Regions from separate parts of the Mesorhizobium sp. M1A.F.Ca.ET.072.01.1.1 genome, predicted to be linked through region 2. Evidence: predicted binding sites of a transcription regulator. Region 2 holds the regulator's gene; each other region holds the start of a gene.
What was found. The regulator LexA, encoded in region 2, represses DNA repair genes until DNA is damaged. The targets are predictions, from matches to a motif close to TGTTCNNNNTGTGTTCNG.
Positions count from the first base shown of each region.

Region 1: EOA32_RS17385 (ATP-dependent helicase) is a predicted target of LexA. The motif match lies at 1,372-1,389, and genes of this name have one in related genera.
Region 3: EOA32_RS32320 (PA0069 family radical SAM protein) is a predicted target of LexA. The motif match lies at 1,372-1,389, and genes of this name have one in related genera.

Region 1 is NZ_RZSF01000115.1:8,442-11,715, forward strand. It holds gene EOA32_RS17385 (ATP-dependent helicase) at 1-1,357, opposite strand, end outside; gene EOA32_RS38650 (hypothetical protein) at 1,516-1,671, opposite strand; gene EOA32_RS17390 (hypothetical protein) at 1,797-1,979, shown strand; gene EOA32_RS17395 (LysR substrate-binding domain-containing protein) at 2,206-3,174, opposite strand.
Region 2 is NZ_RZSF01000054.1:19,020-22,293, reverse strand. It holds gene EOA32_RS10810 (ComEC/Rec2 family competence protein) at 1-1,427, shown strand, start outside; gene lexA (transcriptional repressor LexA) at 1,421-2,155, opposite strand; gene glp (gephyrin-like molybdotransferase Glp) at 2,271-3,274, opposite strand, start outside.
Region 3 is NZ_RZSF01000385.1:1,358-4,631, reverse strand. It holds gene EOA32_RS32330 (hypothetical protein) at 1-617, opposite strand, end outside; gene EOA32_RS32325 (glycosyltransferase) at 812-1,315, opposite strand; gene EOA32_RS32320 (PA0069 family radical SAM protein) at 1,464-2,618, shown strand; gene EOA32_RS32315 (ribonuclease HII) at 2,872-3,274, shown strand, end outside.

The sequences.
Region 1 (3,274 bases), on a different contig from region 2:
TCTGTGAGGCGGCCGAAGGCCCGATGCCGGGCATCAACTGCAGCACCCGGAAGCCGGCGACCCTGTCGCGCGGGTTCTCGGCAAAGCGCAGCATCGCCAGCATGTCTTTCACGTGCGCGGCATCGAGGAATTTCAGCCCGCCGAATTTGACGAAGGGGATGTTGCGCCGCGTGAGCTCCACCTCCAGCGGCCCGCTGTGATGCGAGGCGCGGAACAGCACGGCTTGCGCCTTGAGCGCCGTGCCGGCCTCGCGCTCGGCAAGGATCGCCTGGCAGACATAATTGGCCTGCTCAGCCTCGTCGCGCACGCTTACCAGTTGCGGTTTGTGCGACGACCGGCGTTCGGTCCAGAGATTCTTGGTGAAACGCTCGCTTGCCTCGCCGATCACTTTGTTGGCGGCGGCCAGGATCGGCTCGGTCGAGCGGTAATTGCGCTCCAGCATGACGATCTCGGCGCCTTGCGCGAACTGTTTTGGGAAATCGAGAATGTTGCGCACTTCCGCGGCCCGGAAGGAATATATCGACTGTGCGTCATCGCCCACCACGGTCAAGCCCGCGCCGTCCGGCTTCAGCGCCAACAGAATAGAGGCCTGCAGCCGGTTGGTGTCCTGGTATTCGTCGATCAGCACGTGGTCGAAGCGGGAGCCAAGGTGAGCGGCGATCTCCGGCTCGGCCGCCATCTGCGCCCAGTAGAGCAAAAGGTCGTCGTAATCGAGCACGTTCTGCGCCTGCTTGGCCTCGACATAAGCCGCGAACAGCTCCTTCAGCTGTTCCGCCCATCCTGAGCACCAGGGAAAGGCCGAGCCCAGCACCTCGCCGAGCGGCGCCTGGGCGTTCACCGCCCGCGAATAGATCTGCAGGCAGGTGGCTTTGGTCGGGAAGCGGCTTTCGGTCTTGGAAAAACCGAGCTCGTGCCGGGCAAGGTTCATCAGGTCGGCCGAATCCTCGCGATCGTGGATGGTGAAAGCCGGATCGAGGCCGATCTGATCGGCATAGTCGCGCAAGAGTCTGGCGCCGATACCGTGGAAAGTACCGGCCCAGGAGAGCGCATCGGCGATGATCGCGGCATCGCGGCCCAGCACCTCGCCGGCGATGCGCTCGACGCGCTTTGCCATTTCAGCTGCGGCGCGGCGCGAAAAGGTCATCAAAAGGATGCGGCGCGGATCGGCGCCCTTGACGATGAGGTGCGCCACGCGATGCGCCAGTGTGCTGGTCTTGCCGGAGCCGGCGCCGGCGATCACCAGCAGCGGCGCGGCCACCTTGCCGTCGCCATGCACCACCGCCAGCCGCTGCTCGTCGTTCAGCCGGGCAAGATAGGCAGGAGTTTCGAAGGACGAATCACGGGCGGCGATGTTCATCGCCCATCAAGCATCGTTTCCGCTTTGTTCGCAATACAGCCAATCTCGCCCAAAGGCGGCCAAGTGGGGGATGCCCGGCAGGGCAGAGGGGACGCTGTACGCGCCGGCATGTGCTGGATAGGCCGGCCATCTTCCCAACAAGCGCGAGATTGGCCGATCTACCTTTTCGGCTCGACGCCCATCGCCGCCGACTGGCGCCGCAGCGACCGCCGATCGTCCGGCGGCGCGAGATCGCCGGACGCCTCCTCGATGATCCTCATCGTGACGCGATAGGCCGTGTAGCCGAACAGGCCGACGAGCAGCAGACGGATCATGACATCTCCTCGTGAGTTAACGAGGTTCAACCGGAGACAGGCGCGTTGGTTCCCGCCGGACGGCGCAACCAAACCGCCGCCGCCTCGTTTGCTTCGAAGAAAGGGGCGAACGAGAGGAGGTCGTCATGAAGAAACTTCCTGTGCTGCTGGCTCTCGCGGCAGGGCTCGGGCTCGCCGCCTGCGACAACAGCGTGCAGCCCACCAAGGCGCCAAGCGACACCGTCGACAAAAACCCGCAGGTCGATAAGAACCCGGTGCCGCAATCGACCACCGGCGGCGACCAGCCCGGCACGCCGCCGAAGCAATGAGAGCGGACGATGTTGTCGGGAGACGAAGCGGCGCCGCCGCAGAAGAAGGCCGGCGCTGCTTGGGAGGAAGCTGGAAAGCGCCGGCCAAGCGGGAAAATCAGGCCCGCCGCAGGACCAAAGATAGCTGAGTCTCTCCGCCGCGTCATGGGGCGATCGCGCTAGCCGGCTATAGCCTTCAAAGATCGGAGATTCTCAGGGGTGTGTTTGCGTCGCTTGCGCCGCCGCGTCACGCCATCGCGGCGCGCGCCAGCGGCACGTTGGCGATCTCCAGGTCCAGTTGGCGCTGCGTCAGCGCCGCTTCGGCCATGATCCACTGCTTGAACAGCTCGACCTTGCGGGCGCCAAGCGCCTTGATGGGGCTGACGAAATACCAGCCGGCGGTGTTGGGATGGTGGACCGCGAAGGGGGCGACCAGCCGCTCGGCTCGGATGTCGCTTGCCATATAGGCGCGGTTGGCGACCGCAAAGCCCATGCCGGCATTGGCCGCCTCGTAGGACATCATGCAGGAATCGAAATAGATGCTCTTGGTCTCGCCAAGCACGAAACTCGCGCCGGCAAAAGCCAGCCACGACTGCCAGTTCTGGGTGCAGGTGTCGGAGTGGAGCAGGGTGAAGTGCCTGAGGTCCTCCGGCGTCACCTTGGACAGCGGCTTATCGCCCAGCACCTCGCGGAACAGCTTGCGGCTGCACACCGGCGTCAGGTCCTCCTTGAACAGCAGCGCGGAGTTGAGGCCGGGGAAATTGCCGTCGCCATAGCGGATCTCGAGATCGTATTCGGAGGTCGCGAATTCATGCGTGGCATAGGAAGTCGAGACCCGCATCTCGATATCCGGATACTGCCGCTGGAAGGTGGAAAGCCGCGGAAACAGCCAGCGCGCCGCGAAGGTCGGCAAGACGCAGATCTTCAGCACATGCGCCTGGGATTGGCCGGTCGCCTCCATGCTGGCAGCCACGATCCGCTCCAGCGCCTCGCGCACGCGCGCCACGTAGGTCTCGCCTTCCGGCGTCAGCGACACCGCATTGCCGCCGCGCTGGAAGATCTTGAAGCGCAGCTGGTCCTCCAGGCTCTTCACCCGCTGGCTGACGGCGGAGGCGGTAATGAACTGCTCTTCGCCCGCGCGCGTGAAGTTGCGGTGCCTGGCGGCGCTCTCCACGATTTTCAGCGAGTTTAAGTTGACCTGGCTGAGCAGACGCACGGGGTTCGACCTTTAGCTATGCTTAAAGTAGCACCAGCATTCCTAAATTTACAGGGGAGGGTGCTCAATCGACTGTTTACCAAGTGTTGCCCCGACCTTG
Region 2 (3,274 bases):
CGGGCCTGCACATGGCGCTGGTCGCCGGCACGGTCATGCTTCTGCTGCGCGGCGCCTTTGCGCTGTTCCCGGATTTTTCGTCACGCCGGCCGGTGAAGAAACATGCCGCGGCAATCGCGCTTATGTCGATCGCCGCCTATCTCGTCATCTCCGGCGTGGTGGTCGCCGCCGAGCGAAGCTTCATCATGCTGGCCGTCATGCTGATCGCCGTGCTTTTTGACCGCGCCGCGCTGACGATGCGCAACTTGGCGATCTCGGCCATCGCCGTCATTCTGGTGTCGCCGCATGAAGTGGTTGGCCCGAGCTTTCAGATGTCGTTCGCGGCAACCGCCGCTCTTGTCGGCGCCTATGCCGGCTGGTCCGACTACCGCGCCGGCAAGGTGAGAGCGCCGCCGGCAAAGCGTTCGTTCCTGCGGTTCATGTCGCATAAACTGGCAGTCGGAGCAGGTGGCGCCGCAATGACGTCGATCATTGCCGGAAGTGCCACAGCGCTGTTTGCCATCTGGCATTTCCAGCGCGTCTCGCCGCTCAGCCTGCTGGCCAATCTCGCGATCATGCCGATCGTCACGGTCGTGATGTTTCTCGCCGTCGCCAGCGCGGTCATGATGCCGTTCGGCTTCGACGGGCCCTTCCTCTATTTGATGGGCAAGGGCCTGACGGCGATGATCGCGATCTCGGCGTGGCTTTCGGAGTGGTCGCCGGTCGATGCCGTGGGCCTGATCTCGATCCATTCGGTGCTGCTGGCGACGATCGCGCTCGTCATCGCCACGATGGCGACTACCTGGCTGAGGCTGGCCGCAATTCCTTTGGCAGTCGCGGCCGTCATGATCATCCCGCAGGTGCGCACGCCGGACCTGCTGATCTCGGAGGACGCGCATCTGGTGGCGATGCCGATCGGCGGCGGCGAACTCGCCGTCAATCGTGCCCGCTCCAACGAGTTCACCACCGATAACTGGAAACGCGCGCTCAAGGCCGAAACGATCGTGCCGCCGGAGACATTCGCCAAGGGCACGCTGGACATAGCCGATCCCGTCGACTTGCCGCCTGGATCGCCCTTTTACTGCACGGGCGATCTCTGCATTGGCCGGCATCCATCGGGCGCGATCGTCGCGCTCGCCGAGAACCGCGAAGCTTCCCGACCTGCCTGCGACTTTGCAGACCTCATCGTCATCAACGACGCCACGGCCTACAATCCCTGCCGCGATCCACGTATCCTCGTCGTCACCAAGCGGCAGCTCGCGCGCGACGGCAGTGCCGCCGTCTTCTTCGATCCGCAATCGGCGACGGCGCGAGCATCCATTCAATACGCCGTCGAAAAACCGTACCGCCCTTGGCACGAACAGCGGCGCTACTCGCGTGAGGCGAGGGGGTTAGCGCCTTACAAGAAGCCCGAGAAGCCGGAAGCCAAGCCGCAGCCCCCTCAGTAGCGGCGGATGAGCCCCACCAGCTTGCCTTGAACCTTGACGCGATCGGGACCAAAGATGCGGGTCTCATAGGCCGGATTGGCAGCCTCGAGCGCGATGGAGGCGCCCTTGCGGCGGAAGCGCTTCAGCGTCGCCTCCTCGTCGTCGACCAGCGCCACGACGATCTCCCCGGGGCTCGCAGTGCTGGCGTTGCGGATGATGACCGTATCACCATCGAAGATGCCGGCCTCGATCATCGAGTCGCCTTTGACCTCGAGCGCGTAGTGCTCGCCGCCCGCGATCATGTCCGGCGGCACTGTGATCGAATGCGTCTGGTGCTGGATGGCGTCGATCGGCACGCCGGCGGCAATGCGACCCATCACCGGGATGGAGACGGCTGAAACGGCGTCGTCGTCATTGCTGGGCGTCGGCGTGCGGGCGGGCGCCGCCGGTTTGATCTGGCGGCCGAGATTGCCTTGGCCACCCTGGATGACGCTCGGCGAGAATTTCTTCGCCGCATTGAGGCCGGGCGCGATCGAGTCAGGCAGGCGCAACACTTCGAGGGCACGCGCCCGGTTCGGCAGCCGGCGAATGAAACCGCGCTCCTCCAGCGCCGTGATCAGGCGGTGGATGCCCGATTTCGAGGCAAGGTCGAGCGCTTCCTTCATCTCGTCGAAAGACGGCGGAATGCCACTTTCCTTGAGCCGTTCATGGATGAACATCAGCAGTTCATGTTGTTTGCGCGTCAGCATGGCGGCCCCCATGGGTTCTGAAACCAGAATCGAAAAACAAACCCAGAACAAACACTATCTGTTCCAGTTGTGTTCCGCAACCGTTTAAAGTTTAGTGAATGTGTTGACGTTTTGTTCAGCGTAACATCAGAACGCTGCACTCCTCGCCGGCTTCAGCCGCCGGTGCGAAGGGTGGGCGCACGATCAGGCCATTGGCATCGGCGAGCAACCTCAACATCGAGGAATCCTGGATGCCGAACGGTGTTGCGATCAACGCCCCCGCATCTTCGCGGACCACGGCGCGCACATAGTCCTGCCTGAGATCGTTGGCGTGCATTGCGACGCCTAACCGGGCCGTGCGGATTTCCTGCCGGCAGGACCGGCCGCCCAGCCGCGCCAGAAGCGGCTTCAGGAACAGCTGCGAGCAGACCAGGCTTGCGACCGGATTGCCGGGCAGGCCGATGCAGCGAATGTCGCCGAGCCGGCCAAACATCAGCGGCTTGCCGGGACGCATGGCGATCTTCCAGAAGTCAAGCTGCATGCCTTCGCCGGTCAGCACGTCATGGATCAAGTCGTGGTCGCCGACGGAGGCGCCGCCAAGCGTGACGATGACGTCGGCGCCGGCCTTGACCGCCTTCTTGACCAGGGCCGCAATCGCGTCCTTGCGGTCGGCGGCGATGCCGAGGTCGAGCGCGCGCGCGCCGACCGACTGGGCCGTAGCTGTGACGCCATAGGCATTCGACGAGATGATCTGGTCGGGGCCGAGCGCGCTGCCCGGCGGCAGCAATTCGTCGCCGGTGGCGATGATGGCGAGCAGCGGCTGCCGCACCACGTTGAGACTCGGATGGTTGGCCGATGCCGCCAGCGAAAGCGCCGCCGGATCGAGCTGGCGGCCTTTTTCGAGGAGCAGGTCGCCCTCGCAGAAGTCGAGGCCGCGGCGACGGACGTTTCGTCCCTCCGCGGTCGGCTCGGTCACTTCGATGCCGCCGCCGCCGAGATCGCGGACATTCTCCTGGATAACGATGGTATCGGCGCCTTCGGGGAGCGGCGCGCCGGTGAAGATGCGCACGGCCTCGCCCTTGCCGACAGAGCCGGTGAAGCCACGCCCGGCGGGGGCCATGCCGATCACGGAGAGCCGGG
Region 3 (3,274 bases), on a different contig from region 2:
AGCGAGGCGAGATTCTTGTCGGCATCCGAGGCCTTGCCGGTCGGAAAGCTCCACCACACGCGCGTCGTGATCAGTTTCGCCTGGCCGCCGAGATAGTGCTGCGCGACCTCGAGGAGCAGCGGATCCCGCTGGATGGCAAGCGCCGCCGGGCAATCGAGAATGCGTTCGAAATAATGCCCGCTGAGCAGCGAGCGGCCGAAACGCTTCTCCGCCTCGGCATGGTCGCCCGGCGTGAATTCGAGACGGCGGTCGAAATTGCCGAAACAGGGCGTGCGCTGCGCAAAAACGGCGATCTCCTCATGGATCGCCGACGGCAGCGTCAACCCCGAAAACAGTCCATCGGAGCGAAGCGCCGCGACCACCGCCTCGCGATCGACGCCGGCAAACATCGTCTCTCCCGCATTGTCGAGCGGGCGGACGCGTCTGGCGCCTAGCCAGTGCATGCGGCGCCCCGGCATGGTGCGTGCCAGCACGAACATCGGCAGCCAGGCCGGATTTTCGCGTAGATCTTTCAGATAGGTCGGGATGCGCACGGCGATGCGCCTGAACAGGCTGCCATTACGAGCGATCGCCTCCAGGCTGGCCGCGCCTGAATTGTCTGGAGTACCAAGGTTCATCGGGTTCCTTGTATGCATGGCGTTCGACGAAGCGCCAGCCGTCTGCCGCTTCATCGTCACCCAATCCCGATTGTCCCGCTTCAAGCAGATGCTAATCCACTGCAGGTTTTTGTGCAATGCACAATAGAATGGGCCGGCAAAGTTCGCGGCCTTTTTCTCTCTTTTCGCCTTCTGGAGAGAAGGAGGGCATGCGCTCACTTCGGCGGCGCCACCCAGATTTCGGCATTCAGCCTTCTGGTGGCGAGGCCGCGCGCCAGGGCTTCGGCGCTCCGGGCGCTTTTCGCCAGCACCGTGGCCTGGCGCTTGCTGATGACAAGCCCTTCCTCCAGAGCCCGGTTGCCCGAAAAAACCCGGACCAGAAACGGCATGCGATTGCCGCGGGCGCGTGAAAAACGCGCCGGCATCGTCTGCCTCGCCGCGTGAGCGACGACGTCGTCGATCCAGCCTTCGGCGAGCCGGGCGCCGGGTTCCAGAAGCAGCAGCCAGTCGCCCTTGGCCTGGCCGATGCCCGTTGCGATGCCGCCGGCCACGAGGTGGCAGCCGGCATGCTCGGCGACGCGATGCGTCTGGTCGGTCGAGCCGGTGTCGCAGACGATGACGTCGCGCACCACGCCCTCGACCGCGCCGCCGATCAACGAGGCCAGCGTGCGGGCAAGGCCTTCTTCGTCGTTCCTGGTTTCGATGAGGACGCTGAGCATTTTAGCCGAATAGCGGAAAGCGCGGCGCTGCGCCAGTTGCGCTTTCTGAACGAGAAAGTTCTTGCTTTGTTCTCATCGGTAAAATAGGAATAGTTTCATGAACAGAGCGATTCGACAGCCTGCCGACAGTCCCTGGGAGAGGGCGAAAATGGAACAGATCGTGCGCGCCGACATTGCCGCTTTCGGAGCAGGCAGAGCCGAGATGGCAAATGCAATGATAGAACAGAGCGGCATGCGCGTGCGGCCGGACCGCAATCGCGGACGCTCCGCGGGCATCAATCCGTCCGGCCGCTTCGAGCCGGTCAGCCGGCATGTGTTCGACGATGGCTGGAACTCGCTGGAGGAACTGCCGCCGTTCAAGACGGAGGTGCAGATCGAGAAGCCGCGCACCATCATCACGCGCAACGAGTCGCCGGACATTTCCTTCGATCGTTCGATCAATCCCTATCGCGGCTGCGAGCATGGCTGCGTCTACTGCTTTGCCAGGCCGACGCATTCCTTCATGGGCCTGTCGCCGGGGCTCGATTTCGAATCCAAGCTCTTTGCCAAGCCCGATGCGGCGCGTATGCTGGACAGGGAATTGTCGAAGCCCGGCTACCAGCCGCGCACCATCGCCATCGGCACCAACACCGATCCCTACCAGCCGATCGAAAAGCAATACCGGATCATGCGCGAGATCCTGGAGGTGCTGGAGGCGCGTGGCCATCCGGTCGGCATCGTCACCAAGTCGGCACTGGTGACGCGCGATATCGACATCCTGTCGCGCATGGCCGAACGCGGCCTCGCCAAGGTGGCGCTGTCGGTGACGACGCTCGACCGCATGCTGGCGAGAACCATGGAGCCGCGCGCCTCGACGCCGACAAAGCGGCTGGAAGCGATAAGGCAGCTTTCGGATGCCGGCGTCCCCGCCTCGGTGATGGTGGCGCCGATCATTCCCGGCCTCACCGATCCGGAGATGGAGCGCATCCTCGATTCGGCGCGCGCCGCCGGCGCCAGGGAGGCAGGCTATGTCGTGCTGCGTCTGCCGCTCGAGGTGGCGCCGATCTTCAAGGATTGGCTCTTGCGCCATTATCCGGATCGCTACCGGCATGTGATTTCGCTGATCCGCTCGATGCGCGACGGCAAGGACTACGATTCGGAATGGGGCAAGCGCATGAAGGGCGCCGGACCCTATGCCTGGCAGATCGGCCGGCGCTTCGAGATCGCCGCCAAGCGGCTCGGCCTCAATGCCGAGCGGCGGCAGCTTCGGACCGACCAATTCGTCGCAGGCTCCGGCGTCGGCGAGCAGTTGATGCTGCTGTGAAGACGATGCCGCCGCGAAGGCCGGCGCCAAGGCAACTCCGGAGGCAGACTTTTGCGCCCGGATTGCGATCCGCTAACCCTCTGTTTTGATGTAACTTCGTACGGAAGGCCCGCTACGCACTCTTCCTAAAATTGCTCAAGAATCCCGTCCGGCCCAGTCCCCCGGCCGTGAGACGGTGCCCTCCCGGTCCGACGCCCCATCCGACCCGGAGGGACTTGCGGAGAATCGGAGCCGATGCGAACCTCGCCGCACCATGGCTCGCGCGCGTTCCGATTCTCCGCTTCTCTTCGAAATGGTCGAGAAGCCCGACTTCTCGATTGAAACGAAAGCGATGGCCGAGGGGCTGTGGCCGGTAGCGGGGATGGACGAGGCGGGCCGCGGGCCGCTTGCCGGTCCGGTGGTGGCGGCGGCCGTGGTGCTCAACCCGGCCAACATTCCCGAAGGGCTCGACGATTCCAAGCGCCTCACCCATCTGCAGCGCGAGGCGCTGTTCCTCAAAATCCTGGGCTCGGCGCTCAGCGTCTCGATGGCCTCGATCAGCGCCGAAGGCATCGACAACAGCAACATTCTGAAAGCCAGCCTGGAAGCCATGCGCCGCGCCGCCGCCGGACTGTCGCTGCCGCCCAAACTGGCGCTGGCGGACGGCCGCGACGTGC